DNA from 4 places in the Arthrobacter sp. 754 genome. Region 1 is predicted to be linked to each of the others. Evidence: riboswitches for the same ligand, from Rfam matches in the RefSeq annotation. Region 1 holds a riboswitch; each other region holds the start of a gene.
What was found. Region 1 has a riboswitch for cyclic di-AMP ahead of ABIA70_RS05900 (M23 family metallopeptidase). Riboswitches for the same ligand answer to the same signal wherever they lie in the genome.
Positions count from the first base shown of each region.

Region 2: another riboswitch for cyclic di-AMP. It lies ahead of ABIA70_RS12435 (aggregation-promoting factor C-terminal-like domain-containing protein); the one in region 1 lies ahead of ABIA70_RS05900 (M23 family metallopeptidase).
Region 3: another riboswitch for cyclic di-AMP. It lies ahead of ABIA70_RS17735 (glycoside hydrolase family 16 protein); the one in region 1 lies ahead of ABIA70_RS05900 (M23 family metallopeptidase).
Region 4: another riboswitch for cyclic di-AMP. It lies ahead of ABIA70_RS00375 (C40 family peptidase); the one in region 1 lies ahead of ABIA70_RS05900 (M23 family metallopeptidase).

Region 1 covers NZ_JBEPSC010000002.1:72,315-79,330, reverse strand. The annotation lists gene ABIA70_RS05915 (HNH endonuclease) at 1-273, opposite strand, end outside; gene ABIA70_RS05910 (NlpC/P60 family protein) at 521-1,303, opposite strand; gene ABIA70_RS05905 (C40 family peptidase) at 1,490-2,170, opposite strand; cyclic di-AMP (ydaO/yuaA leader) riboswitch at 2,241-2,406, opposite strand; gene ABIA70_RS05900 (M23 family metallopeptidase) at 2,551-3,375, opposite strand; cyclic di-AMP (ydaO/yuaA leader) riboswitch at 3,379-3,598, opposite strand; gene ABIA70_RS05895 (iron-dependent transcriptional repressor DtxR) at 3,793-4,488, opposite strand; gene serC (phosphoserine transaminase) at 4,773-5,903, shown strand; gene ABIA70_RS05885 (DUF3027 domain-containing protein) at 5,967-6,509, opposite strand; gene ABIA70_RS05880 (cold-shock protein) at 6,519-6,902, opposite strand.
Region 2 covers NZ_JBEPSC010000004.1:74,655-81,670, reverse strand. The annotation lists gene ABIA70_RS12460 (phosphatase PAP2 family protein) at 1-183, shown strand, start outside; gene upp (uracil phosphoribosyltransferase) at 196-831, shown strand; gene ABIA70_RS12450 (glyoxalase superfamily protein) at 896-1,270, shown strand; gene ABIA70_RS12445 (HAD-IA family hydrolase) at 1,314-1,994, shown strand; gene ABIA70_RS12440 (YdeI/OmpD-associated family protein) at 1,975-2,418, opposite strand; gene ABIA70_RS12435 (aggregation-promoting factor C-terminal-like domain-containing protein) at 2,471-3,271, opposite strand; cyclic di-AMP (ydaO/yuaA leader) riboswitch at 3,277-3,436, opposite strand; gene ABIA70_RS12430 (HAMP domain-containing sensor histidine kinase) at 3,528-5,060, opposite strand; gene ABIA70_RS12425 (response regulator transcription factor) at 5,068-5,808, opposite strand; gene ABIA70_RS12420 (winged helix-turn-helix domain-containing protein) at 6,463-7,016, shown strand, end outside.
Region 3 covers NZ_JBEPSC010000006.1:218,576-225,591, forward strand. The annotation lists gene ABIA70_RS17720 (aminoglycoside phosphotransferase family protein) at 1-181, shown strand, start outside; gene ABIA70_RS17725 (lipopolysaccharide biosynthesis protein) at 213-1,712, opposite strand; gene ABIA70_RS17730 (glycosyltransferase) at 1,709-2,872, opposite strand; gene ABIA70_RS17735 (glycoside hydrolase family 16 protein) at 2,996-4,069, opposite strand; cyclic di-AMP (ydaO/yuaA leader) riboswitch at 4,073-4,244, opposite strand; gene ABIA70_RS17740 (NeuD/PglB/VioB family sugar acetyltransferase) at 4,376-5,011, opposite strand; gene ABIA70_RS17745 (DegT/DnrJ/EryC1/StrS family aminotransferase) at 5,008-6,171, opposite strand; gene ABIA70_RS17750 (AAA family ATPase) at 6,372-7,016, opposite strand, start outside.
Region 4 covers NZ_JBEPSC010000001.1:72,394-79,409, forward strand. The annotation lists gene ABIA70_RS00360 (DNA alkylation repair protein) at 1-538, opposite strand, end outside; gene ABIA70_RS00365 (TraR/DksA family transcriptional regulator) at 542-904, opposite strand; gene ABIA70_RS00370 (aggregation-promoting factor C-terminal-like domain-containing protein) at 960-2,255, opposite strand; cyclic di-AMP (ydaO/yuaA leader) riboswitch at 2,506-2,694, shown strand; gene ABIA70_RS00375 (C40 family peptidase) at 2,698-3,531, shown strand; gene ABIA70_RS00380 (protein adenylyltransferase SelO) at 3,604-5,067, opposite strand; gene ABIA70_RS00385 (dienelactone hydrolase family protein) at 5,334-6,311, opposite strand; gene ribA (GTP cyclohydrolase II RibA) at 6,422-7,016, opposite strand, start outside.

The DNA.
Region 1 (7,016 bases):
GGTGTGGGCTGCCTTGCCGCAATAGGCGCACCGGTGGCCGTCCCGCCGCAGTACCCCGCGGCGGCTCACGGCAGTGCTGTGGTTGTATCTCGGGCGGATGTAGCGGTTGAGGAGAATCACGGACGGGCGGCCCAGAATCTCCTGCGGCCCCACCACGGGGTCTTCGCCTTCCGCAACAACACTCGCCTTGCCCGTGAGCACAAGAACCAGCGCCCGGCGGAAGGTGATCACCGCCAGCGGTTCATATCCAGCATTCAGAACGAGAGTGCGCATGCACTTACCTCTTTGTGGCCGCACCCGTCAGGGGCACGAGGGCCGGCTGCCCCCGGCATATCCGGGCTATGGATCGACACCACAAGAGTAAACAAAGAAACCCTGGATCAACTAATCGTCGCCCGCAGGCACACTGCCGTGTCGGGTCCCGGCCCCTCAGCCACATCCCTGGACCGCTGTCCGGGGGCCCGAAAACAGCAAAGGACCCCCGCCAGGTGGCAGGGGTCCTGTGAAGCTGAATCAGCTGCTAGGAAACACGGATGAAAACCGGTCCTGAGCCAACGTTGGCGCTGAAGACAACGGTCTGGTTGCCGTTGTAGCCGCCATGCACTGCCTGGCCGTTGCCGGCGTAGACAGCAATGTGGGCAACGCCCGCGCCGCCGTCGGCGTAGTAGATGAGGTCGCCCGGCTGTGCTTCGGCGGCACTCACGGTGCGGCCCAGGCCCAGGTAGCCGGCGGGCCAGTCGTGGAAGTTGATTCCCACGGCTGCCAGCGAGTTGGTCACCAGCATGGTGCAGTCCTGCATGACACCCAGCTGGGCGTAGGCAGCGGAGAGGATCGCCGCACCCTTGCCGCTGGCGGCAACCGGCGCCGGGGCGGCCGGGGCTGCAGCGGTGGTCACCTTCACAGCAGCGGCGCGAGCCGGGGCCGGAGCGGCAGCCGGGGCCGCAACCGGAGCTGCCTGCACCTCGGCTTCCGGCTCAGGTGCCTCAACCACGGGAGCCGGCGTTGTGGTGACTGCAGGCTTTTCGTAGGAAATGGCGATGGTCGACTCAGCCGAAATGACAGCGGGGGCGGAAACTTCAACCTCAAGGTTGGAAGCCGAGACCCCTTCATGCTGGACGTTGGTGTCAGCAGCGTTGGCTGCGATACCGCTGGTCAGGACCAGGCCGGAAGCAGCAGCGATAACCGCTGCCTGACGGCCCATGCCGCCGGCGTTGTCGCCGACAGCCTTGGCAATGACAGCCAGCGAGTTGGTCTTGGTGGTGACCTCGGCGCGGTGCCGTGCAGCAGTTGCACGAGTAGTCATTAATTTTCTCTCTTTCGATTTCCTCAGGACCGCGTGGGCAGGCCAGGGGCTTTGGACGCGCCGGCATCTTGGGGGTACGCCGGCACGTCCCGAACGGGGACTTAGCGAACAGGCTCAGCGGGCACAGTTCCTGCAGCGTGAAGCTGCAGGAACTGCTGCCCGGCAGGAACCGGGGGCGGTGGTTGGTTATCCGCCCATGGTGAAGAAGGAGGAGGTGCCCGTGGAGGCCGCTGAGTGAAGCAGCGTGCCCTGTGAGGGGTTCAGCGCGCTGATCATCATGCCGTTGCCGACGTAGATGCCAACGTGAGCGCCGCCGTTCTGCATCACCAGGTCACCGGGGACCGGTGTGGAGGTGGGCTTCATAGCCGTCCAGGCGTTCACCCGGGGAATGCTGATGCCGGCCTGGGCGTAGACCCACTGAGTGAAGCCGGAGCAGTCCCAGCCACTGGGAGTGGTGCCGCCCCAGACGTAGGGGTGGCCGATGCCGGTGTAGGCAATGGCAGCCAGACCGGATGCGGCCGCAGAGGAAACGGCGCCAGCGAGCTTGCCCGCAGCCTTCTCCGTTGCCTCAGCACCCGGCGCAGCGGCAGCCGTTTCGGTGGCGGTTGACAGCGCACGGACTCTTTCAATCTTCGGTGCCGCGGTGGTCTTGACCACCGGGCGCTCGAAGGAAACAGTGGCTGTGGGAGCGGCGGTGACGGCCAGTGCAGCCTGCGCTGATCCGGACTCGGTGGATGCGGACACGCCGGCGGATGAATCCGCAGCGTTGGCCGGAAGTCCCATGGTCAGGATCAGACCTGACGCGGCTGCGATGACAGCAGCCTGGCGACCTACGGTCCCGGCATTGGCACTGACAGCCTTGGACACTGAGCCCAAGGGGTTGGTGCGAACCGTTTGCGCGCGGTGACGCGCAGAATTATGGCGTGAAGACACGAAGGTAGCCTCTCCCAATGCCTGCGAGGTGAGCTGTCGGATTCGGATGGGAGTGCACCCGGCCGCGCTGCTTCCTGGGAAGCTTTGCGACTTAACCCCAAGGCCTTCAGAATCAAAGGCCAAAATTGGTTCCCCCGCCCCTGCCAGACGAATTCATGCGAACGGACCTTGAGCGGTGGCAGAGCTAGGCAATCCACTCAAGAACGTCAGCTTCGGAAAAGCTGGCGCGCTTTAGACGGTACAGGAGTTCTCAATCAATGTCACATTCAGGTCACGGCATGTCGCCTGAATCTGATAGTTGGCCATCATTTGAGTCAGAGCCAGCCGGTGGGGTCGACGACTTCGCCGTTGACCTGGACCTCGAAGTGGAGGTGGCAGCCGGTGGAGGCGCCGGTGGTGCCACTGAGGGCCACGACGTCGCCGCGGCTGACCGTCTGGCCCATGGTGACACTGGCGGACGAGAGGTGGTTGTACGTGGTTTCAAGGCCGTTGCCGTGATCCACTACGACGCGGTTGCCGCCGCCGTACTGGTGCCAGCCCACGAAAGTCACAGTGCCGCTGGCGGCGGCCAGGACAGCAGTTCCGCACTGGGCAACGAAGTCCTGGCCCCGGTGGAAGTCGCCGGAACCGCCGGTGATGGGGCTGACGCGGAAGCCGAACGGTGAGGCCGTGCTCAGCTGGGCCAGGGGCGCACCCAGGCTTCCCGCTGAGGCTGCGCGGGTGATGGATCCGGCGGACTGGGCGCTCAGCAGCTGCTTCAGCTTGCCGTCGGGATCGCCCTTCGTGACCACCGAGGAGCGGCTGAAATCAATCTGGGCACCGGCCGCGGCAGAGATTTCGGGCTGCGGAGCTGCGGAAACAGCTGACGCCTGCTGCCCCGGCTCCTGCTGGGCCATGACCGGGCTGGTGGCCGGGACGGTCACGGTGAGAACCAGTCCTGTCGCGGCAAGGGCGATGCCGGCCTTTTGGCCGATGCCGCTGGCCGCGGCGAATTCCGTAATTTGCCGGAACGGTCCACGGCGGCGGCGCGCTTCGCGCTGCGAGTCGCGCGGCCTGGCGGCGGTAAAAACTTCGGCCGTACGCGGCGCCGAAGCGGGGCCCGCAGCGCGACGGCGGCCCCTGGAGTATTCCGTGGTCAAAAATGTTCCTCTCTGGATAGCCTGCGAAGTTAGCTGTCGGATTCGGGTCAGAGAGATCAAAGACCCGGTCCGCCGTGACAAGCACTTTGGCGCAGAAATATCCCGTGAGGATGCTTCATTGGAAGAGGCTTGCTGCTGACGGACTTCACCCCAAGGCAGTCTTGCAACTGCCGGTTGTGGTTCCCCCGCCTCTGCCAGTTAGTGACTCGTGCACCTGATCCGCTGGCAGAGCTCGGCTCCGGATCAGGTAACGCTTTTGTATCGACGTTCCGTAAGAACTATAAATGATTAAGTTGGACAGTAACAATTCCGTTATCTTTGCAGAACGGCGCTCACTGCGCTATGAGGGCACGCAGAGGCCTGCACGGCTTGCCCGTTTGCCGGCGCCGGGAAGCCGGAGCCCCAAAGCCGGAGCGGTCAGCCGACCGAAACGAAGACGTGCGCGGCGACTTCAGGGGGCAGCTCAAGCGCCCCCTCGATACCGGGCACGCGCACGGAAATGTAGTCCCCTACGCGCTCCAGCGTGACCGAGGCCCCGGGCCGGATCCCGCCTTCATCCAACTGGATCAGCAGTTCCGGTTCCACCTGGATGGGCTCCGCAAGGCGGCTCACCAACACGTTTGAATCCGGGCCGTAGCCCTGCATTGCTTCAAGGAGATTAATCACACCGTCGTCAAGAAGTGAGGCCGGCGCTCCGCCCAGGGCGGCCAGCCCCGGGATGGGGTTGCCGTAAGGCGACTGCGTGGGGTGGTTCAGCAGTTCATAGATGCGGCGTTCAACCCGCTCACTCATCACATGCTCCCACCGGCACGCTTCATCGTGGACGTAGGCCCAGTCGAGGCCGATCACATCGGCGAGCAGGCGTTCTGCGAGGCGGTGCTTGCGCATGACTTCGGTGGCCCGCTTGCGCCCGGTCTCCGTCAGCTCCAGGTGACGGTCCCCCGAGACCACCACCAGCCCGTCACGTTCCATCCGGCCGATGGTCTGGGACACCGTGGGCCCCGAGTGGCGCAGCCGTTCGGCAATGCGGGCGCGAAGAGCAACGATGTTCTCTTCCTCAAGCTCCAAAATGGTCCGAAGATACATCTCCGTGGTATCAATCAGATCCGTCATCCAGCTCAGCTCCTCGAGCGCAGTACCTTGCGTTGTCCCACCGTATCGCGTCCGGCGCAGCGGCGAGGTCCGGTGAAAAGCTTAGCCTATTTTGAATTTGTCCGGATAATTCCGGGGCATCGTGCGGCACCGCCTTCCTGTCTCATTGACTGGACTATGACAGTGCCGGTTCGGCGCCAATTAGCCGGTTCAGGCAGAATATAGGTGGCCCTCGGTGCACTCACTGCCGGCCACCCACCGTCCTTCGGACATGAGTCATGTCAACGCCGAAATTTGGAGCCACTGTGAGCGAAACCAGCATCACTATTCCTGCCGACCTTCTGCCCAAGGACGGACGGTTCGGCGCAGGCCCCTCCAAGGTCAGGCCAGAACAGATCGAAGCGCTGTCGGCGGCATCGAAGACCATCCTGGGCACCTCACACCGCCAGCCGCCGGTCAAGAACCTCGTGGGGTCAGTCCGCGAGGGGCTGAGCCGCTTCTTCCGGGCTCCCGAGGGCTATGAGGTCGTCCTGGGCGTCGGTGGCTCCACCGCTTTCTGGGACATTGCCAGCTTCGGCCTGGTGGAGAAGAAGGCCCAGCACCTGTCCTTCGGCGAGTTCGGCTCCAAGTTCGCCTCCGCCACCAACAAGGCCCCTTTCCTGGAGGCCTCCTCCATCATCAAGTCCGACCCCGGAACCCGCCCGGCAGCACAGGCTGAAGCCGGCGTGGATGTCTACGCTTGGCCGCAGAACGAGACCTCCACGGGTGTGGCGGCTCCGGTCAAACGCGTCGAAGGCGCCGACGCCGGCTCGCTGGTCCTCGTTGACGCCACCTCTGCCGCCGGTGGCCTGGATGTAGACGTTGCAGAGGCCGATGTGTACTACTTCGCGCCGCAGAAGAACTTCGCTTCCGACGGCGGCCTGTGGCTGGGCCTGTTCTCCCCCGCTGCCCTGGAACGTGCAGCCAGGATCAAGGCCACGGACCGCTGGATCCCGGACTTCCTGGACCTGCAGACGGCCATCGACAACTCACGGCTGAACCAGACCTACAACACACCGTCCTTGTCCACGCTGGTGACCCTCGACTCGCAGGTGCAGTGGCTGAACGCCAACGGCGGCCTGGACTTCGCAGCGGCGCGCACCGCTGACTCGGCCGGCCGGATCTACAGCTGGGCCGAAGCGTCGGACTTCGCCACGCCCTTTGTGGCCAAGGCCGAGGAACGCTCCAACGTCATCGCCACCATCGACTTTGACGATTCCATCGATGCCGCAGCGATCGCCAAGGTGCTGCGCGCGAACGGTGTGGTGGACACAGAGCCCTACCGCAAGCTGGGCCGCAACCAGCTCCGGATTGCCACGTTCGTTGCCATCGAACCCGATGACGTTTCCGCGCTGCTGGCCAGCATCGACTTCGTGGTGGGCGAACTCCGCAAGTAGCGTAGGCGCCAGTTTCCGACGGCGTCGCCCGGGTTATGTTCCCGGTCGGCGCCGTCTGTCTGCTTAGTCAGCCTCACCGGCGGGGTCGTGGCTATCCGGCTCTTCGTTCTCCGGCTCGTCATCCCCGGCTTCTTCGTCCGGGTCAGCGGCGGGGGTGTGGTCAGCCTCCACAGCGGGAGACTCGCTCTCCTCCGCTTCCCGGGAATCCTCCGGACGGACACGCTCTGCCCACGGGACCCACTCCGGGGACAGGATGGAGTCCTCGGACGGCAGCAGGCCAAGCTCGCTGACCGTGACTACCTTGGACCGGGAGTTCCTGGTCAGCACCGCATACCACTGCCAGCCCTGGTAACCGGGCAGCTTTGATTCGAACAGGTGCGTGACCAGGCGGTCGCCTTCGCTCTTGGCTGCAATGTGCGCACCGATGTCCGACGGTGCCGTGATGCCTTCGATGGCGGAGCGCGCTACATCGACGGCGGCGGCGAGGAAGACGTCCGGTTTGCCGGTGCGCCACACGGGGACGCCGGCGCGGCGTTTGGCACCTGCCTGCTCAACGCGCGGGGAATCGGCTGCGGCCTGGTCCGGCTGTTCAGCTTCCGGGATCATCAACAGGGCCTAAACGTCCAGCTCGTCGGCAACCTTGCGAAGGGCAGCCGCGATGGCCTTGCCCTTGTTGCCTTCCGGGTACTTCCCGGCCGACAGCGTGCCGGAGAGGTTGTCGAGCACACTTACCAGGTCCTGGACCAAGGGGGCAAGATCCTTCGCGCTGGGCCGCTTGGCCTTGGCAATGGAGGGCGTCTTGTCCAGGACCCTCAGGCCCAGTGCCTGGGCGCCCTTACGGCCGTCGGCAACACCGAACTCAACCCGGGTGCCGGCTTTCAGCTCGGTGACACCTTCAGGCAGCGATGATTTGGGCAGGAATACTTCCTGGCCGTCCTCGCCCGCGAGGAATCCGAACCCTTTTTCCTTGTCATACCACTTGACCTTGCCGGTAGGCACGTAATCAACCTTCTTCGTTCTGCTTCTGACACGGCCGGAAGCCACCGCGTCCGCACTGATATGCGGGTTCAGGGTGTGACTGCCAGGGACCGTGTTGGTCTGTTCCTTCAAGGT
Region 2 (7,016 bases), on a different contig from region 1:
GCGCACAGGCTGTTCCATCTGCTGCGCAAACGTGAGCACGCGGGTCCGTCCCCAACCTTCGAACACCCGGTCCTCCGGGACGACCACACGGAAGACGGCGCACGCGTGCAGGGCTCTGCCGGGGGCTCTGCAGAGCGCGCTGCGGAGAGCGGTTCCGCGGGCGGTGGCCCTGCGCCCGGGTGATAGTTTTGACCCATGCGCACTCTCGTTGTGGACCACCCGCTGGTCGCCCATAAGCTCACCGTCCTTCGGGACAAGAACACCCCGTCACCGGTCTTCCGGCAGCTGACGGAAGAGCTGGTGACCCTCCTGGCCTACGAGGCCACCCGCGAGGTCCGCACGCAGCCTGTCACCATCGAAACCCCTGTGAGCACCGCGGTAGGAACTGCCTTCACCAAGCCCACCCCGTTGGTGGTCCCCATCCTCCGCGCCGGCCTGGGCATGCTCGAGGGCATGACCAAGCTTGTTCCCACCGCCGAAGTCGGGTTCCTCGGCATGGCCCGGGACGAGGAGACGCTGGACATCATCACCTACGCCGAACGTCTCCCGGACGACCTCACGGACCGGCAGATCTTTGTGCTGGACCCCATGCTGGCCACCGGCGGCACCTTGCGCGAAGCCATCAAGTTCCTGTTCAAACGGGGCGCTTCAGACGTGACGTGCATTTGCCTCCTGGCCGCACCGGAGGGACTGGCCAAGCTGGAGGAAGAACTCGCCGACGCCAACGTGACAATCGTCCTGGCATCGATCGACGAAAAGCTCAACGAGAAGTCCTATATCGTCCCCGGACTCGGCGACGCCGGCGACCGCCTGTACGGCATCGCAGGCTAACTGCCGGTACAGCCCTGTTGCCCACGGCCTTCCGGATTCACTTTCCCGCGGCTAACCTGTGCGGATGGACTGGAAACTAGAACTCGTTTTTGTGCCAGTATCCGACGTTGACCGCGCCAAGGACTTCTACGTCAACAAGGTGGGATTCAACGCGGATTTCGACGAGCGGCCCACCGACTCCATCCGTTTTGTCCAGCTGACACCGCCCGGTTCGGCCTGCTCGATCAGCATCGGCGAGGGGCTCACGGATGCCCCGCCAGGCAGCGCGCCGAACCTGCAGCTGGTGGTCAGCGACATCCAGGCCGCGCACGACCAGCTGAAGAACAACGGCGTGGACGTCAGTGATATCGGCGTGCAGGACTGGGGGCACTTCGTCTATTTTGCTGATCCGGACGGCAACAAGTGGGCCGTGCAGTACATCCCCGGGCGGGACTCATAGGGGAGGCCCTGCCAGGCAGAACCGGAAGGGCAAAATGGGGAGCATGAATCTCCCCGCGCCTGCCGCCACACGCACGCTCATCTGCCGAGCCGTCCTGTTCGACATGGACGGCACCCTGGTGGACTCGACGGCCGTCGTGGAGGAGGTATGGGGCGAGCTGGCCGACCGGTACGGGATGGACATCGACGAAATCCTTCGGACCTCGCACGGCGTACAGGCCGTCGACACCGTGCGCCGGTTCGCTCCCGCGGGGGCGGATGTCGCAGCACTCACCACCGAGCTCGGTGCCATGGAGCGGGTGCGGACGGCCGGGGTCATCGCCATCCCTGGCGCGGCAAGGCTGCTCGCGAGCCTTCCGGCCGACCTCGTGGCGCTGGTGACTTCGGCGGACCGGGTCCTGGCGGGCATCCGGATGGAAGCCGCCGGCCTGGCGATGCCGGAAACGTCCGTGACGGCAGAGCTTGCGTCCCGGGGCAAGCCGCACCCCGAGGGCTACCTGACGGCGGCCCGCCTGCTTGGTGTGGAACCCTTTGACGCCGTGGTCTTTGAGGATGCGCCGGCCGGAATCGCTGCCGGTGTGGCCGCAGGCATCAGGACTGTGGCGGTGGGGCCCAGGACGGGCGCGCTGCCGCCAGGGGTGCTGCACATCCCGGACTACGCAGCGGTTTCTGCCTCGGTGACGTCAGATGCGCAGGGGCAAAGGATTATTTCTTTCCGGCTTTGAGGTCGGCAACCACCTTGGCGATCCGCCGGGACCGGGTCTCCTCCGTTTTGGCATCTGCAAGTGGCTCCACGTAGCGCCGCTGGCTGCTGTAACTGAGGGTGGCATAGAACGCCTGGGCATCAGGATCGGCGGCCATGGCTGCCGCGAGGTCATCCGGAACCTCGACAATGCGCGGCTGGGTGTCCAGTTCGACGTCCACCTCGACGGTGTCGCCGGCGGAGACCCCGGTGAATTCGCGGTTGTGCTCGCTGACCCCGATCAGGTTCTGGCCGCCCATCACGGCTATGCTGCTGCGGTAGCTCTTACCGTTGATGGTCACGACGACGGGTGGCCGCTTGCCTGCGCCCAGCCCGGCGACCACCTCCGCCGGGACCTCGATACCGGTCTTGTTGCCGCTGCCAAGTATGGTGGTGGTGAATTTCATGGCCCCAGTATGCCCCGGACGGCTCAAAGCCAACAGGGACGGAGGCTTGTGCTCAGTACCAGTTGTGCGAGAGGTGGAAATTCAGCGCACCACACGGCGACTGGTAGCGCTCCTTGACGTAGTTCAGGCCCCAGTTGATCTGAGTGCGGTAGTTCGTCAGGTAGTCAGCTCCGGCGCTCGCCATCTTCTCAGCAGGCAATGACTGGACGATGCCGTACGCGCCGCTGCTGGCATTGGTGGCTGTGGTGGTCCAATCGGATTCCTTCGTCCAGAGCGTCGTCAGGCATTGCATCTGGTCAGCGGCCCAACCGTATGACGCCAGCTGCCCGGCAGCATACGCCTGGGCGCCGGCCGGGTCATTGACTGCCACTGCCGGTGCCGGTGCCGGTGCGGGGGCGGGTTCGGGCGCCGGGGCTGGCGCAGGCTCGGGCGCCGGTGCGGGGGCCGGGGCTACGGGAGGCGCCGGCTCGGCAGCCTGCGGGGCAACGCTGATCCCTGCCGGCGCGGCTTCCGGAGCGGATTTCGCCCGGACTTCGGCCGTTCCGAAGCTGAGGTTGGAGCCCGCCTCGGCGGAGGCTTCGGCAGTTGGCTGGGTCTCGCCGGCCGACAGCAGTGAGCTGGACTCGGACGCCTGGCCTGCAGCACCCACACCGATGAGGAGCGCACACGCTGCGGTGAATACGGCTGCACGCCGGCCGATGGACGGAAGCTTGGCCAGCCGTGCGGTGGGGTTGGGCGTGGACCCGGAGGTCGCTGTTGCCGGGGCCGCTGACTCCGCTTCGGAAGATTTCCGGCGGCCGTGCGGTTTGGGTGTCCCGTTCTCCGGGCGCGTTTGTACCTTGAATTCAGACATGATGGATCGCCTCTCACACCTGCGGAGTTAGCTGTCGGGTTCGGATGAGGGCATCCGGCCACACGGAAAGTTCACGTGCTGGCTTAACCCCAAGGGCACTCTTGGGCCCGGGACCGTGGGTCCCCCGCCTCTGCCTCTGAACGCGGAATCCGGGGAGCGGCAGAGCTTGGCGTCATCCGGATATGCAGCCCAAAGGAACTGCACCCAATCGACGGTACAGGAGTCACACCCTTAAGTCACATTTTGGTAACAGAGATCACGACGCCGGTGTGTCCGCTTGTGTATTCGGGGCACTGGAGGGGAAGCGAAGTCTAAAGGCCGTGTGGCCGGGGCCGGATGTCACCGTGACAGTGCCGCCGTGCGCCTCGACGATGGACTGCACTATGGACAGGCCCAGGCCACTGGTGCCCTCGGATGCGGCGGCTCCGGAAGGGTGCGCCGTGCCCGCCCGCGAAGCGTCTGCGCGGGCGAACCGCGAAAAAGCCTTGTCCACGAATTCGGCGGGCATGCCGCCGCCGTCGTCCGTTACTGTCACCTCGGCGCTGCCGTCAGCCGCCCTGCTGACCCCGGTCACCACGGTGGTTCCCGGCGGAGTGTGCTTGCGGGCGTTGGAGAGCAGGTTCACCAGGACCTGGCGCAGTTGCGATGCGTCACCGGTGACAGCGATCGGCTCGTCCGGCAGTTCGAGGCGCCAGGTGTGGCCTGGGGCGATAACTTTTTCGTCACTGACCGTCTCGATCACCAGCTGGGTGAGGTCCACCTCGCTGAGTTTGAGCGGCTGGCCCTCGTCGAGCCGGGCAAGCAGGAGCAGGTCCTCCACCAGGGTGGTCATGCGCTCCGACTGGCTCTGCACCCGCGCCAAGGACTTCCGGCCGTCAGGCGTGAAGTTCTCGGTCATCCGCATCAGTTCCGTATAGCCTCGGATGGCTGTCAGCGGAGTCCGGAGTTCGTGCGAGGCGTCGGCCACGAACTGGCGTACTTTGGTTTCGCTCTTCTGCCTCGCCTCCAGTGCATTGGCCACGTTGTCCAGCATCAGATTGAGGGCGTGGCCCACGCTGCCCACTTCGGTTCCGGGGTTGGAGTTCGACGGCGGAACGCGCACCGCTAGTGCCACCTCGCCCGCATCCAGGGGTAGCCGCGAGACCCGGGTGGCAACCTCTGAAAGCTGCTCCAGCGGCTTCATGGTGCGCCGGATGAGCACTGTCCCGGCAAGCCCGATCAGTGCCAAGCCGCCGAGGGAAACGAAGGTGAACGTCCACACCAGGGAGGCGAGGGTGCTCTCCTTGCCGGCGAGTGGAAGCCCCGTTACCAGGACGTCGCCGAAGCCGGTTTCCACGGCCACGATCCGGTAGTCCCCGTTGGAGAGTGAGCGGTCCACCGGGTTGCCGTTCCGCGCCAAGGCGAGCAGGGTCTGCTTGTCCTCAGAGCTGAGCGCAGAGCGCGTGGTGTCCGAGTCCAGGTAGCCGCCGCTGTTGATCTGTCCGTTCACGATGCGGGCGTTGAGGGTTCCCACACTCTGGCCGCGGGCGTCCAGCGGGTCCCTGCCGTTGAATCCTCCGCCCGAGGGAGGCCGGCCGGGATCGTTCGAACGGTTCGCGGCCTGGCTCAGCTGGTCATCGAGCTGCCGCGTCAGGAAGGAATCCATGGATGCGTAGCTGAACAGGCCGACGGCCCCGCAGATGGCCACCAGCAGCGCCATGGCGAGCAGGACAAGGCGGGTACGCAGATGCCAGGTGGCGGGCTTCAGCCAGCTCCGGCGGTGTGGCTGGGTGGCCAGTGATGAGGACATGAAAGGGCTACTCCGCCGGTTTGATGACGTAACCGGCGCCCCGCACGGTGTGGATCATGGGCGGGTGCACGGAATCGACTTTCTTGCGCAGGTAGGAAATGTAGAGTTCGACGATGTTGGCCTGGCCGCCGAAATCGTAATTCCAGACGCGGTCAAGGATCTGGGCCTTGCTGATCACACGTTTGGGGTTCTCCATCAGGTAACGGAGCAGCTCGAACTGGGTGGCAGTGAGCTGGACGTCATCGCCGGCGCGGGTGACCTCGCGGGTGTCGATGTTGAGGACCAGATCGCCCACCACGAGTTCAGCGGTATCCATGGCGGCAACGCCGGACCGCTGGACCAGGCGGTGCAGCCGCAGCAGGACCTCCTCCATGCTGAACGGCTTGGTGACGTAATCGTCCCCGCCGGCCGCCAGGCCCACAATCCGGTCCTGGACGGCGTCTTTAGCGGTCAGGAACAGCGCAGGAACCTCCGGGGCGAAGGCCCGTATCCGGCCGAGCAGCTCCACGCCGTCGAACCCGGGCAGCATCACATCAAGTACCAGGACGTCCGGGCGGAACTCCTTGGCCAGCTTGACGGCCTCCGGGCCGTCAGCGGCCACGGCAACAGACCATCCGGCCATGCGAAGCCCCATGCTCATGAGCTCTGAGAGGCTGGGCTCGTCGTCAACCACCAGGGCCCTGATGGGGGAGCCGTCCGGGTGGGTCAACTGCGGAAGGTTGTTGGTCATGGAGTGCGAAGTGGCCATGGGACAACTCTCCGATCTTCTGGTTAGCGCGCGCTATGGGCTTCCTGTGTGCACGCTGTGAATCCCAGCCTAGTCAGCTGGACGGGGTGAGGGCGCAGGATTCCCGGCCGCGCTGAAGGGGCGCTGCGGGGCGGGGGGAGCCCGCAGCTACAACGCTGTTCCGGGCCCTCAGGGCTGGACACGCGGCCCAAACAGCGGCCCAATTTCGGTAAAGGATTCACGGATGAATTTAAAATCCGAAGGATCCATTTCACCCGAAGCATCTTCGAAAGACGGGCGCAATAGGGCGTCCGATGCGAAAGCCAACCGGCAATTCGCCGCCGATCCAGAATCGTGATCTACACCACAAAGAGCCACTTTGTCTCACAATGCGGAACTAAAGGCCCTTTGTTACTTGCAAGTTTTCATTGTTACGTTGCACACTTCAATTGTGAACAAGAACTCAACAGCACCTGCAGCCGCAGAATATTGGCCCAGCACACCAGCTGCCGCCGACATGCGCTGTTGTCGAATGCACGCCTGACCTTCAGACCCCACGAAGTTCTTAGGCATTCGCCCCCCCAGCCCAGCGTAGGGCGCCCTCCCCACCTCTTCATTGCGGGGAACCCAGCATTCGAGCCGCGATGACGGCCATTCACATTGAGGTAAGCAAACATGACCGTTGCATCCGGATACGTCCACATCTCCGTCCGTAACGCAGGCAAGGCCGGCCAGGCTTCAGGCCTCCGCCAAGGTTTCGGCGCCCGCCCGGCATTCGCCCCCGCGGCCCCCGGCACCAGTTTCCCCGCCCCCGGCTATACGCCCCAGGGCTACAACCCCAACTCCTACGGCCAGCTCCGCGCTGTCCAGCCCGCCGAGGCGGCGCCGCTGACGGCTCCGACGCCGGTCGTGGCCGGTCCCAACGCCGTACGGCCCGTTGCCAACGAGAACCTGGCCCGCGGCTTTGTCCTGTACATGGGCATCGACGAAGAAACCGCCGCGGCCGCCGGAACCTCCATCGCCAAGCTTGCCCAGGAAATCCGCGCCTACGCACAGTCGCTCGTGACCGGCGCCGAAAGCTATGCTGCCGTGGCCGTGGCCCCGGCCGGCACACCCGGTTCCGCGCTCGACGTCGTGCGTTCCACGTTCGGTGACCCCACCGTGAATGCCCAGAAGCGCACCGAGACCGCGCGGCTGCAGCAGCCCCAGGACCCGCGTCCCTCCGGTGT
Region 3 (7,016 bases), on a different contig from region 1:
CCCCGGGCTGCTTTCCTCACTCATAGTCGCGACGTGGGCACGTTCCGCGGCCACCTTGGGCGAACGGTTGGCGGGTGAGCGATCGTCCGGCCAACAGCGCCATCTTGTCCGGGAGGCAGTTCTTGCCGACCGCGACTTTTGGCTGTGGCGCCATGCCATCGAGACAGCCGGACAGTGCTGACGGCGATGGCGGTTCCCGCGCCCGTACTGCTTTACCTGCGGAAGGCCAGCGCCAGAAGTTCGCGATAGAGAGATGGGAATCCGAGCCGGAGTGCCGCGAAGACGGCGGCTACGCACGCAGCCACAACCGCGCTGACGGTTAGAAGTTCGTTTCCCAGAGGCAGGGTACGTACACCGAGGCCCACCAAAGTGACAATGGCCCCGCATACCAGTCCCGGAAGCACTGCACGCATCAACTGGCCGCCCCTGACGCCTATCACTTTCGCCGCTACTGTTTGCATGCCCGCCGCAAACAGCAATGTGACCCCGAACTGGGCAGCGGCCACGCCTGCAATTCCCCACTGAGTGGCGAACAGGAGTACCGGTATCAGGACGGCGAGCCGCACAATCGAGATCCAAATCGACAACGAGGGGCGTCCAATCGCCTTGTAGACGTCGTTGGCCCCGGCACCAAGTGAGCGGGCGGAAGCGTAAAGGGCGAGGAAGACCAAGGGCAGGACCGCTGCGTCCCATTGATCTCCGAACAGCACCGGAACGAGCGCCGGAGCCACCACAGCGAGGCCGACGCCAGCGGTTACCCCGTAAAGCGCCTGCATCTGGACGCTTTTCAGATAGCCATTTTGGAGCCGAACCGGCTCATTGCGGACGCGCGCGTAAAGGGGAAACATCACAGAGGACAGGACGAAGAAGACGTTGATAATGAGCAGTTCGGGAAGTCGGAACGCCAGGATGTAAAAGCCCAGAGCTTGGGCCCCCAGCATCCGCCCGATGATGAGATAATCGATATCAAAGATGAGCCTCGCGAGCAGATTGCTTCCCGCGACGGGGAAACCGTAGGTCAAATTGGCCCTAAAGGATTGCGAATCAACGTGCCAAATACGCCAAGACACGTGCTCAGGCAACAAAACCCAGCACGAAACTGCGTACATTATTGAGCCAGCTGCCGTACCAATTGGCAATGACCACGCACCGTATCCGGCGAAGGCGAGGCTCATGCTCAGGGCACCGGTTACCACTGCGCGGATCACGGTAGCGGCAGTGAGGCGTTGAAAGCGCAGTTCTCGCCGGAGCAATGATTCCGGGACGGCGGCCAAGGCAGTGGCCAGCAGGGAGACTGCCAGTACCTGGACCAGGGACGTCACTTCCTCGCGGCCGAAGAATTCTGAAATTAGCGGTGCTCCGACCAGCGCCCCTGCGGCGAGCACGCCGCCCATGAGTATCGAAATCAACAAGGCCGAGCGTGCAATCTCGGCTGAACGCGGCAGATACACCAGGGCCTGCGCCACTCCTGCGTCGGCCAAAGTCTCTGCGTACGCCATCACCACGAGGGCAAGTGCAATCAGGCCGTACTCTTCCGGGGACAGGAGCCGGGCCAAAACAATGGTGGTGAGCAGCACGATGCCCTTGCCCACTACCTGAGCAAAGCCCTGCCACATGGCTCCACGCGCGCCCAAGTTGGCCAGGGTGCTGGGGGCGAGCAAATCCGCGGGCGTGCGAGCTTCCGTTAGCGGCCGGGGCTTGCCGAATCTCACGGGGAGGGCTCCTCTGCTTGAAACTCGAGTTGAGCACCGATGGCTTGTTGCAGTTCATCCAGGTACTCTCCAGCAACTTCCTCCCATGTCCGCTCCTGAGCGTTTGTGTCGACGGGGGACGAATCCGAGGTCAGATGGTGAACGATGTTCCGGGCGAACAGCAAGATATCCCCTTCCACCGTCAGCAGCGGGTGCGGTTCCTGCTCCCGGGCGGCAACTGGAGTAGCCACTACCGGGAGCCCGGCAGCAAGGGCTTCGCGCACGGAGTTCCGGATTCCGACTCCATGTTCGTCCGGAAAAGCTGCCACCTGTGCGGCCTGCAAGACCGCGCTCACGGACGGCACGTTGGCGAGAATGTCCACCCTCGGCCCGGCCAGTGAGAGGATCTCCTTTGTAGGTTGACGGCCAGCAACAACGAACTTCGCTGTGGGAACCTCCTTCCAAACGAGGGGGGCAATCTTGTTGATAAGGACGTCCGCGCTTGCAATGTTTGGTCCGTAGTTCAGGCTGCCAACGAAGCAGACTATGCGGCTGCTCTGCTTTTGAAATGTATGAGCCAAAGGTTCTGCTCCGTTTGGGATGCTGCGGACAGGCCGCGCCAGGAGGCGCGACCACTCAGCGGCATCCTGCGCTCCAACCGTCAGGAGCCGGGCCCTTGCGGGCAACTGACGCTCTGCGCTGAGGATCCTCCGGCTCCTTCGCGCGCGGTAGGCGGCTCTCCATCCGCGGGCCAGCACACTCTCTAAGCCAACCCTCTTCGACCATGGATCCACCGTTTGGAGGACTAAAGGTCCCTTTAGGTGGGAAGCAAGGAAAAGAACATGAGGCCCGTGTAGCAAAACCGCGTCGCACTCTTCCGATAGCTGCTCTGCCCGTCGGAACGCCAGCCGTGTAGCCCGTTCCTGAGCGCCGACGTCATGGCTGCTGGCAAGGGACCTGACCAGAGCTGCTGAACGACGCCGTGTAGGTAAGACATGTACTTCGTGACAGCGCGCGCGAATTTCGTACGGTAGTTCAACCGGCCCGGTGAAGGTGAGGAGCGTCACTGCCACGTCCAGGGGAAGATTCCGCAACACCTCGAACGGAATCATGGAACTGCCATCCCCGAGCATGGGGTCCCTGTTGGGCACGCTTTCTGTCACGTACAGAAGCCTCATCATAGGAGTTTACGGGAGCGTCCCACCGTTTAGCCGTTACTGCACCGAAAACTGCGGGTTCACACATCGTTAAAGACAGGGGACGACGGCGGAGGGTACCGCCGTCGTCCCCTGTCTCAGGGGAGGTTACTGCCAAGCCCGCACATAGTCGACGGTCATCTGTGAAGCCGCCCCGTACGCGGCCGGGCCTCGGCCGGAACCGGTGTTCAGGATGAGGTAATGCGGATGAGTCGCCGGATTGTCACTGCTAAATGTCTTAACTAGTACGCCGTCCATGTAGATGTCCGTGGTCGACGCCTTTCGCTGCATGCCGAACACGTGCCATTGGTTATCCCAGGAGCCTCCCGGCTTGAACGTCTGCCACTGTCCGGCCCCGTTCATGTAGTTCGACGTCATGGGACCCTTGGGCTCCGCTATGTCAATCTCGTTATCCGTGGGCCAAGACTGTCCGGAAGACCACCATGCCGGCCAGTTGTAGATGTCTGTGCCGTTTCCCGAGAACTTGATTCGGGCCTCGACGTAGCCGGTGGTGAACTGATAGCCCGTTGTGGCTCCGCCTTTGGGATTTGTGGAAATCAACGCGCCAGAAGTTGATGAGCTGAGCGTGAGTGCGAGGGTGCCATTGGACACGGCCACGTTATTAGGGTCGGTCTTAACGTTGTTCATCGTGCCGCAGGTGGAGGAGAACCAGCAGTTTGACCATTTGGCGGTGTCAAGGGCGGTGCCGTTGAATTCATCGGCAAAAGCCATCGTCCACGCGCCGGGGACACCGACCGGCACTGTGCCGGTCGTCCCGGTTGTGGCCAGCGGTGCCACTACAGGCGCCGGTTCGGGCGCAACCGTCGTTGTCGTTGCCGGAGCCGGGGCAGGTGCGGGAGCAACCGTCGGCTCCGCTACCACCGGGTCCGGGGCCGGCAGCGGCGCCGGGTCCGTAATTCGCTTCAACTGCCCGGGCGCCTGGTTATTGGACGTGTCCGCGACGCGGCTCAACTCGGCGCTTTCGGGTGCGTGGCCGGAGCCTTGGCCGAGGGAAACGACTCCCAGGAGGGCGACAAGTGACGCTGCTGTCAACGTCATGTTGCGCCGGCTCTTGACCCGGTTGAGGGACTTCTTCAGCAAAGATCGTCGCTCCGTGGGCGCGGCGGCTTCGTCGGAATAAGGGCGCGCGTCAGGGCGCGGCTGATCATGGGGTGCAGACATGGGTGATTACCTCTCAACGCCTGCGGAGTTAGCTGTCGGGTTCGGATGAGGTCATCCGGCCGCACATTGAATGCGCGGCTTCACCCCGAGGGCATTCTTCTTCCATGCCCGAGACACTCGGGTCCCCCGCCTCTGCCTGAAACCTAGTGGACCCCGAACGCGGCAGAGTTAGACGTCATTCGGGATTGGGGCCGGCTGGGGCGGCCCACTGATCGACCGTACAGTACCGGACGTTGATAATCACAATCCGGTAACAGGAATCACAGCGACGGAGCGTCCCCTTGCGCTCGGCGTTCCAGGGGCCGATTATCCCTTTTCGATGGGGTGGGCCGGGACGCCGACCCAGGTTTCGCCGTCGGGCACGTTGCTCAAAACTGCCGCCCCCATGCCCACCGTGGCGTAGGACCCCACTGACGTCCGTTCACGGACGCTGCAGTTCAGCCCCAGGTAGGCCGCCCGGCCGATCCGGACTCCCCCGCCCAACGACACACCGGCCGCGAACGTCGCGAAGTCCGCCACGTCGTCGTCGTGCGTGAAGGTCACGGACGGCATGGCCACCACATGGGCACCGAGCGTGACGGACGCTGTCAGGGTCACGTTCTTCAGCAGTATGCTGCCACGGCCGATCCGGCAGCCCTCAGGGCATTCCACGCTGGGATCGATGGCGGTGGCGTAACGGGCGTCGCGGAGGCCCAGGGCAGCCAGCCGTTCCACCACAGCTTCGCGGGATTTCCCGGAGGCCAGGCAGACCAGTACCAGCGCATGGGTGAACTTTGGCGCATCGTCAATGGTCCCCAGCACAGGCGCGCCGTCGACGGTGACGCCGGCCATTTCCCTGTCGTCGTCGAGCAGTCCGAGGACGTCATACTGCCCGCTGGCGCGGACCATGGTCAGGACTTCCCGGGCCAGCCCGCTGGCGGAGATCAGGATCAGTTCGCTCACCGGTGGACCCCGGCGGCCGCCCGGATGCTGTTTATGACGCGGTTCAGGCCCACGTTGTCCAGCCTGTGGAACATCGGAAGAACCAGGGTCCGGTCGGTCAGCCGTTCGGTGGTCTGCAGCCCGGCGTTTCCGGTATCACGCCACCGGTAAGCCGGCTGGCGGTGTGCAGCCATGGCGCCGCGGCGCGCCGAAATCCCGGCATCGGCGAGGCGGCCCAGGAGCCCTTCCCGGTCAGTGGCAAAGCCTGGGAGGACTTCAAGCCAGAAGGACTGGAAGTTACTCGCCCCGTACGGTGGGTCGGCAACCAACCGCAGCCCGGCCACGGCGGAAAGGCCTGCCTCGTAACGGGTGGCGATCTCCCGACGGCGGGCCACGATCTCGCCCAGCCTGCCCAGTTGAACAATGCCGACGGCAGCCTGCAGATCGGTCATCCGGTAATCGAAGCCGACCTCGACGCACACCTCCGGCGTGGCCATGCCCGCTCCGCGGCGGTCCCCCACCGGCACGTTCAGAGAATGCCCGCGGAGGCTCCGTGCCCGTGCCGCCCAGTCTGCCCGGTGGGTTGTCAGCATGCCGCCTTCGCCTGTGGTCAGCACATTGTCCGGGTGGAACGACCACACGGCAACGTCCGCCCCGGTGCCCACAGGCCTGCCCTTGTAGGCAGAGCCGACAGCGCAGCCGGCGTCTTCGGTCACAATGATTTCGTGGCGCTCGCACAGTTCGCGGACGGGGTCCAGGTCAACCGGAACGCCGGCCTGGTCCACCACGATCACGGCCCGCGTGTCCAGGGTCAGTGCCGCCCGGACCGACGCCGCAGTCACCGTGCCGGTGACAGGATCCACGTCGCAGAACACGGGCCGGGCGCCGACGTATGTCACCGCGTTGGCGGTCGCGATGAAACCCAGCGATGGAACCACCACGTCATCGCCGGGACCAATGCCGGCCACCACCAGTGCCAGGTGCAGCGCGGAGGTTCCGCTGGATGTCGCGACGGCGTGGCGCACCTCCTGCAGGGCGCTGAACCCCGCCTCGAACGCCTTCACCTTCGGCCCCTGCGTGAGCACCCCGGAGGCCAGGACCTCCGCCACGGCGCGGATTTCGTCGTCGCCGACCCAGGGTTCCATGACATTGATGCAGGCCAGGAAGGTTTCCGCAGTCACCTGGCACCGGCTTCGCTGGCGACCGTTCTCATTGTCCGCGTCCTTCCCACGTTCCGGCCCCCGGGGACTTGCCTTCCTTACTGCCAAATTAGTCGGCGGCGTCCCCTCCGGGCACGGGCAGCAGCCGGTTGTGTGGGCACCGGCAGGGAACAGTGCGGGAATTGCGGGAACCTGCAGCGGCACGTGCCCGAGCGGATGGCCTAGAGGACGGGAAGGACGAACTGTTCCTTTGCCTGGATGGCGTCCTTGCCCGTCGCGAGGGCTGTCAGCTGGGCCCGTGATTCGACTCCGAGTTTCCGGTAAATCGCGGTCAGGCGCACTTCCACGGTCCGGACGGACACATAGAGGGTGGCCGCGATTTCCTTGTTCCGCATGCCGCGGGACACCATGCGCGCCAGAACGCGTTCGTGGTCCGCAAGCATGAGGATTGCGGGGTTGCCGGGGGCGCCGGCCAGCTCCACCCGTTCGTCGAGCAGCAGCGAGTCGACGTGCTGGGCCCAGGCGTCCGCACCGGCCTCATCAAACATGACCTTCGCCCGCATCAGCCCGTCCTTGGCCTCCCGCTGCCGGCCGAAGGCGCCCAGCCGCTCCCCGTAGCAAAGCAGGGTCCTGGCGCGCTCCAACACCGATTCCTGGGAGTTCCGGGATTCGAGGGCATGCCTGAACAGTTGAAGTGACTGCTCGCCGTCGGCAAGCATGGCCCGACTGCGGGCCACGGCCGTCACCAGCCAGGGAGACCGCAGTCCCACGGCACGGCTCTCCAACCGGTAGAGGGCCTGGGCCGCTTCGCGGTGGCGGCCCAGCCTGACGAGGACCTCCACCAGATCCGCCTCACAGCGGAGCAG
Region 4 (7,016 bases), on a different contig from region 1:
CAGCGGTCCCGGCAGTATTCCCATCACTGTTCCCGGACGTCAGTGAAGCGGCGTGGCGGACCCACTCGTCCGGGTCCTGATGCCACCGGCCAATGACCGTTTCGGCCCGCTGCCGGTCCTTTCCCTCCAATGCGGCCAACAGCGGCATCACGACGTCTGCAATGAGCGGGGCCACCAGTTCGGCTGCGCGGGCAGTGCGGATGAAACCCTCGACCCGCGTCAGATCAGTATGCCGCAGCAGGCCGGCCTGCGACTGCAGGAGAACCACCGCCGCCAGCCGACGCTCAAACACCGGCCGCCGGCCAGGGCCTGGCTGACCCCAAAGAAGCGAGGCAAGGGCCGTCACTTCGTCGTGGTCAAGGTCCTTGAACTTCCGGCCCGCATCCCGGACCGTCCCGCGGATGGCTCCCACCGAAGCCCCGTAGGACGACAGCGCCCCGCCGACTCTCGTTTCGACGTCGTCGGCCCGGTACCACGAACCCTCGTTCTGCAGCGTGGCATCGATAAAGGCGGCGGCATCATGCACCTTCCCGTTCACGGCTTACCGTCCCTGGCGCCCGGCCGCGGCGTGGTTGATGCAGAACGGCGTCCAGGGCCGGGCCTCAAGGCGACCCTCGGCGATGGGCTGGCCGCAGACCGCGCACAACCCATACTTCCCGTCCGTGATCCGTTGAAGCGCGGCTTCAACAGCGGCGAGTCCGGAGGTGCTTTGGTTCAGCAGGGCGGATGCCTGGGACAGTTCGAAAGCAATGGTGGCACCCTCGGGATCGTGTTCGTCGTCCACATTGGAATCCTGGCGGGCGGCAGCGGCCGAGGAAATGTCCGCACGAAGCGCCGGCAGCAGCGCAAGCTTCCGTGCGCGCTCCTCCTCCAGAAGGAGCCGGAAACGTTCAAAGTCAGCCATGGGGAAAGCCTAGCCCGGACATACCCCGACTGCCGGCACTGTGAGTCCGGACAGGTCAGTACCAGTTATTGGCAACCGAGTGGCTCCAGGCACCGCACGGCGACCGGTACCTGTCCGCGATATAGGCCAAGCCCCATTCCACCTGCGTCCTGTAGCTGGTGAGCCAGTCGCTCCCGGCAGAGCTGTACTTTCCCGGGGGCAGCGCCTGGGCTATGCCGTAAGCGCCCGAGTACGGATTGGTGGCCGTGGTCAGCCAGTTCGATTCCTTGGTCCACAGCTGCGCCAGGCACGTGAACTGGTCCTGGCCCCACCCGAAGGCTGACAGCCGCCCGGATGCATAGCTCTTCGCCCCCGCCGGGTCATTGACTGCACCGCCCGGCACGGACGGTGCGACGACGACCGGAGGCGGGGCCGGCGTCGGGCCCGGCGCGGGTGCCGGTGCCGCCGGCGGCGGTGCGGCAGGTGCCACGGGCGGCGGTGCGGCGGGTGCCACGGGCGGCGGTGCGGCAGGTGCCACGGGCTGAGGGTTCACCGGTTTCTGCGCGGCTGCGAGGGCCGCTGCCTTCGCAGCCGCCTCTTCCTGACGGCGTGCCTGCTCTGCCGCCGCGGCGCGCTTCGCGGCCTGGGCCGTTTCGTAGGCGGCCTGGGCCGCCTGACCCTGCCGGAATTCCCCTTCCACCGCGGCGGTGGTGCCTTTGAGGGATGCAAGCTGCGCAGTGAGCTCCCCGCTGTGCTCCTGCTGCTCAGTGAGCTGCCGGGACATGGCCTGCTGAGCCGCCTGGGCCGCTCCGAGCTTGCTTTTCGCTTCCCCGGAGAGCCGCTCACGCTCCGCCCGGGCTGCCTTCTCCTGGTCCGCCAGCGCATGGGCCACCCGCTCGGCGGCTGCGGCTTTGGCCACCAGGGCGGCCGTTTTGTCACTGACGATCCTGACGACGTTCAGGCCCTGGATGCTGTTGGTCTGCACGGCATCCAGGGCTACGAAGAAGCCCATGTTGGTGCCGCCGGTCTTGTACGACTGGGCAGCCAACGCTCCGATTTCCCTCCTGTGCTGGTCCAGATCCGCGGTTGCGCGTGCGGTTTGGCCGGCAAGGATGTCCAGCCGGGACGTTGCGTCCTGAAGGGCCGCTTCTGCGACGGCGTACTCGGCGGCAGAGGTAACCGCAGCGCTTCCCAACTCTTCAGCCCGCGCCTGGAGGCCGCTGAGGAGGTCATTGATTTTGGTAACCTCCGCGGCTTTGCCGGCCTCACTTTGCCGGGCGTTCTGAACGTCCTGCCACGAGGGATAGCCGCCGGGGGCCGCGTCGTCGCCGGCGTGTGCCGGCAGCATCGATAACGAGGCGGCAAAGGCCACCGCCAGAGCACCTGCAAAGACAGGCCGCCTCACATTTTGAAAAAAACGGGACATAGTTGGTGAGCCTACCGGGCATATACGCTATTGAGCCCCTGACCTGCTACATCGTTACCGTCCGGTGTTAATGCGGGGGCGAAAGCGAGGCACCGCTACCGCTTACATGCCGTTACCGGAATGTGACATTCCCGGCGAACAGAAGTTATGGTCGTCCGGTGCCCCGACTCAAGTCGGGACATTCCCGTCAGTATGCCGAGCCCTGCCGCTGAACCGGGACCCAGTCGCTTTCAACTGGCAGGGACGGGGGAACCACGTTTCCACGGCTTCGCAGGAAGTCTTGGGGTTAAGTCGTCAACACTCCGTCCCGTGCGGAGGCGTTGCCGGCCGGGTGTCTCCGACCCGAACCCGACAGCTCACCCCGCAGGCATGGGAGAGGCGATCAACCATGTCAAAGAACACTGCTTCCGCACGCCATCGTGCCGTTCCAGCCAGCTCCATTGTGCTGACAGGCCTGTCTTCGACAGCCAAGGCACACGCCCGCACCATCGGCAGGCCGGCTCTGGTCGCTGTAGCCGCATCGGGCATGCTTTTCAGCGCCGGCACTGCAGCACAGGCCGGCGTCCAGGGACCGGACAACTCCGGGACCACCACCGTCCAGGGCCAGGCCAGCGCACCTGTGGCTGCCCCGGCAGCTGCCCCCGCCGCAGCCGTGGGCAACGTCCACACCGTCGTTTCGGGTGACACCCTCGGTGCGATTTCGTCCGCGTACGGCGTCGCCCTCGGTGATGTCCTGACCGCCAACGGGCTGTCGGTAAACTCGATCATCTACCCTGGCAACCAGATCAACATCCCGGGCGCCGGCTACGCAGCTCCGGCTCCGGCTCCCAAGGCGGCTGTGGCCGCTGCCGCGCCGACCAACACCGGGGTCCGGCTGGCCTCCACCTCCGCACCGGCAGCCCCGGCTCCTTCCGGCGCCGCAGGCTCGGCGATCCTGGCGTCCGCCTACTCGCAGCTTGGAATCCAGCAGGACTGCACGGCAATGGTGGAGAAGGCCTTGCGCTCTGTCGGCAAGAGTGTGGGAGACCTGGCGCCCGGCCAGTTCTTCCAGTACGGCAGCGTGGTGGGTGCACCCGCCGCCGGTGACCTCGTTATCACCGCCGGCCACGTAGGCGTCTACGCCGGCAACGGCCAGGTTGTCAGCGGCGGCGTGGACGGCTACAAGACTGAAGTCCACTCCATCAGCTGGCTCACGGGAGCGTCCTTCGTCCGCGTAGCGTGATCCCGGCCGGATCCGACGGCGGCGGGCCGCCTCAAGCAACCCGCCGCCGTCGTCGTCCGCTGTTTCCTGTGCTCAGGTCCCGCAGAACGTCCGGTAGCTCCCGAAGTCATCCGGGGCGGGGCCCGCATAGCGTTCCAGGCCCGGCCGCTCCGTGTAGGGATCGGCCAGCACTTCCGCTAAACGGTTGAACGGTGCCAGGTCGCCGGCCGTAGCGGCGGCCAGGGCCTCCTCAACAAGATGGTTCCTGGGGATGTACACGGGGTTGGCCCGGCCCATCGCCTCCGCGTCGGGCGCCAGAGCCAGCCAGCGTTCGGCCCAGGCGTCGAATGCCGCCGGATCCGCGAAAAGTTCCCGGGCGGTTTCTGTGGCTCCACCGGCAGCCAAGCTGAGGGCCCGGAAGAACGATGTGTAGTCCACTTCCCCGTCCTTCAACAAAGCCAGCAGCTCCTCCGCCAACGTCGCCGCGACATCGTCGTTTGCGTCCGCGCCCAGCCCGAGCTTGGCCTTCATCCCGGCCAGCCACGCGGCGCTGTACTGCGTGCCGAAAGCGCCGAGGGACTCCACGGCGAGCGCAACAGCCTGCTCCTGGTCCTCGTGGAGCAGGGGCAGCAGTGCCTCGGCGAGCCGGGTAAGGTTCCATTCGGCGATCAGCGGCTGGTTGCCGTAGGCGTAGCGTCCGCCCTGGTCGATGGAGCTGTAGACCGCGCCTGGGTTGAAGGCGTCCATGAACGCGCACGGACCGTAGTCGATTGTTTCGCCGGAGATGGTCATGTTGTCCGTGTTCATCACGCCGTGGACGAACCCCACCAGCATCCACCGGGCCACCAGCGAGGCCTGGGCCGCTATCACCGCATCGAAAAACGCCACATATGGCTGCGCGGCCTTGGCCGCTGCCGGATGATGGCGGCTGATCGCATGGTCAGCAAGGCGCCGCAGGAGGCCGGTGTCTCCGTTGATCCTGGCAAACTGGAAGCTCCCCACGCGTAAATGGCTGCTGGCCACCCGGGTGAGCACAGCCCCGGGCAGCATCGATTCGCGGCGGACCGGCCGCCCTGTGCCTACGACGGCGAGGGACCGCGTGGTGGGGATACCCATCGCGTGCATGGACTCGCTGACGAGGTACTCCCGCAGCATCGGACCGACGACGGCGAGGCCGTCGCCGGCGCGGGCAAACGGTGTGCGGCCTGAGCCTTTGAGATGGACGTCGCGGACCTGCCCGTGGGCGTCCGTAACCTCACCGAGGAGCAGGGCCCGTCCGTCCCCCAGAATCGGCGAGTACCCGCCGAACTGGTGTCCGGCGTAAGCCTGGGCAACAGGCGTGGCCCCTTCCGGGATCAGGTTGCCGATCAGCAGGCGTGTCCCTGCGGGAGTCCGCAGATCAGCCGGATTCAGGCCCAGCTCAAAGGCCAACCGCTCATTCAGGACCAGGAGCCGCGGATCCGGGGCCTCCTCCGCCTGCCAGGGAACGGCCAGCTCTTCGAATTCACTGGCGAAGCGGCCCTCGAAGGTGAGCGTGGTTCCGGCTGCGGCTCTCATGTTTCAAGACTACCCGCGGGGCACGCGTCCACTGCCGGAATCCACCGGCCCCGAACCGGTTGCCCGAGCCTAAAATGCCGCAGCTGGCTGCGACGCGAGGACGCCGGCTTTGAACACGGGAGGAGCAGCCTGTTCTTCCTGGGCCATGACCTTCCCCAGCCCCCACGGTCACCTGTATCCAGGGCCACGAGGTCAGGGATGGCCAGGATACCTGCGATTACGGGCATCCGGTCGGCTGAGGTGCAGCTTCAGGTTCAGGCAACCGGTCAGAGGTGCTGCCCGAACCAGGACAACGTGTCGTTCCAGGCAGCGGTAGCCTGCGCCTCGTCGTAACGCGGGCCGGTGTCATTGTGGAAGGCGTGGTCGACGCCGGGATACACGGTGACCTGATGGGTGATGTTGCTGGCTGCCAGGGCATCGCGGAGGGCGGGCATTGCCCCGGTGATCCGCTGGTCGAGTTCAGCGTAGATGCCGAACACCGCCGCCTTGATGGAAGGGACCTTGTTCAGGTCAGGGGCGGGTCCGTAGAACGCAGCAGTGGCTTTCAGGCCGGGCAACTCGGTGGCGGCCTGCCAGGTGATGCCGCCGCCGAAGCAGTATCCGTTCATGGCAATCCTGCCCGGGTCCACAAAGTCCTGGGCCTGGAGGCATTCAAAGGCGGCGGCGAAGTCACCAACGTGGCGTTGGGCTCCGGCACGGGTGAGAGCTCCGGATACGGCGTCGGCGTCAAGGCTTGCCGTGCCTCCCTCCCTGCTCAACAGGTCAACGGCCAACGCGGCGTAACCGGCTTTGGCAAAACGCCGTGCAACGTCCTGGATGTGCGGAGTGAGCCCGCGGTTCTCGTGGCAGACAAGCACCGCGGGACCGGCCTGGCCCGATTCCGGCCGGGCGAGGTAACCGCTGATGTCGGTGCCGCCGGAGGGGAACCGGACGGTCGCCGTCGTGAGCCCTGCAGCACCCTCCGGGATGGAGAGGGGGCTTTTTGCCCCGGGCACGGCACTTCCGGTGGGCGGCCTGCCCGCCGCGGCGGAGGACGGGCGGTCGGGGCTCGGCATCGGGTCGCCGCTGGAGGGGACTTCCTCGGGCGTGCAGCCCACAAGCAGCATCGCCGCCGATGCTGCGCTCATGCTTCCCATGATGAACGCGACCCTGCGGGTGAAAGTGCGGTGGGACATCGCCCCGGCCCGGTAATCGTCGAAGAATTCCTCGATCAGGTACCGTTCAAACTTTCCAAGCTCGATCATCATTGGCCTCCTCGGCTGAGGCGAATATCCTCCTCCAAGGCAGGCAGCCGTGCAAGGGCCGGTGGCCTTTGGTGGGCCAGCGCCCGACTTTTGTCAGGGCGCTTTTGTATCTAGAACTGTTCAGCCGGAATGGTGAAGCCGAGGTCCAGGAGGCCGCGTCCGGCCTGCTCCAGGACCGGATCCATGGTCAGGGAAGTGTGGTTAAGCAGGACATTGACATCGCGCTGTATCCGCTGGAGGGGGTGCGAAAGCCTGTGCACGCTGCCGCCTGAGCCCGTCAGGATGAGCCGGACGGCCTCGGCGGATGCCGCACCGCTCAGGCCGAGGGAGAGCCGGTACTGCGCCCGCTCCTTGTCGGTGAAAGCCACGGGCCGGCGCTCGTAGGAGCCGGACACCACCCGGATGGCTTCTTCCCAGTGCAGCCGGGCAGTGGCAACCTGGCCGTAAGCCTGGGAGAAGCGGGCCTGGGCCAGGGGTGAATCCGCCTGGCGCTTCTGCGCTGTCTGCTTGACTTTGCGCACCATCATCAGCTCGCGGAACACCTCGATGGCGTGCTCGGCAGCGCCAAGGGCAGCTGCCGGGGCCACCATGTTCAGGAACGTGGCCATCGGGATGTGGATGTTCGGATCCGGGTGAATGCCGCTTCCGGGGTTGTCCGCTGCAGCCAGGCGGTCCCAGGCCAGCGCCCGGTGCGCGGGGACGAAG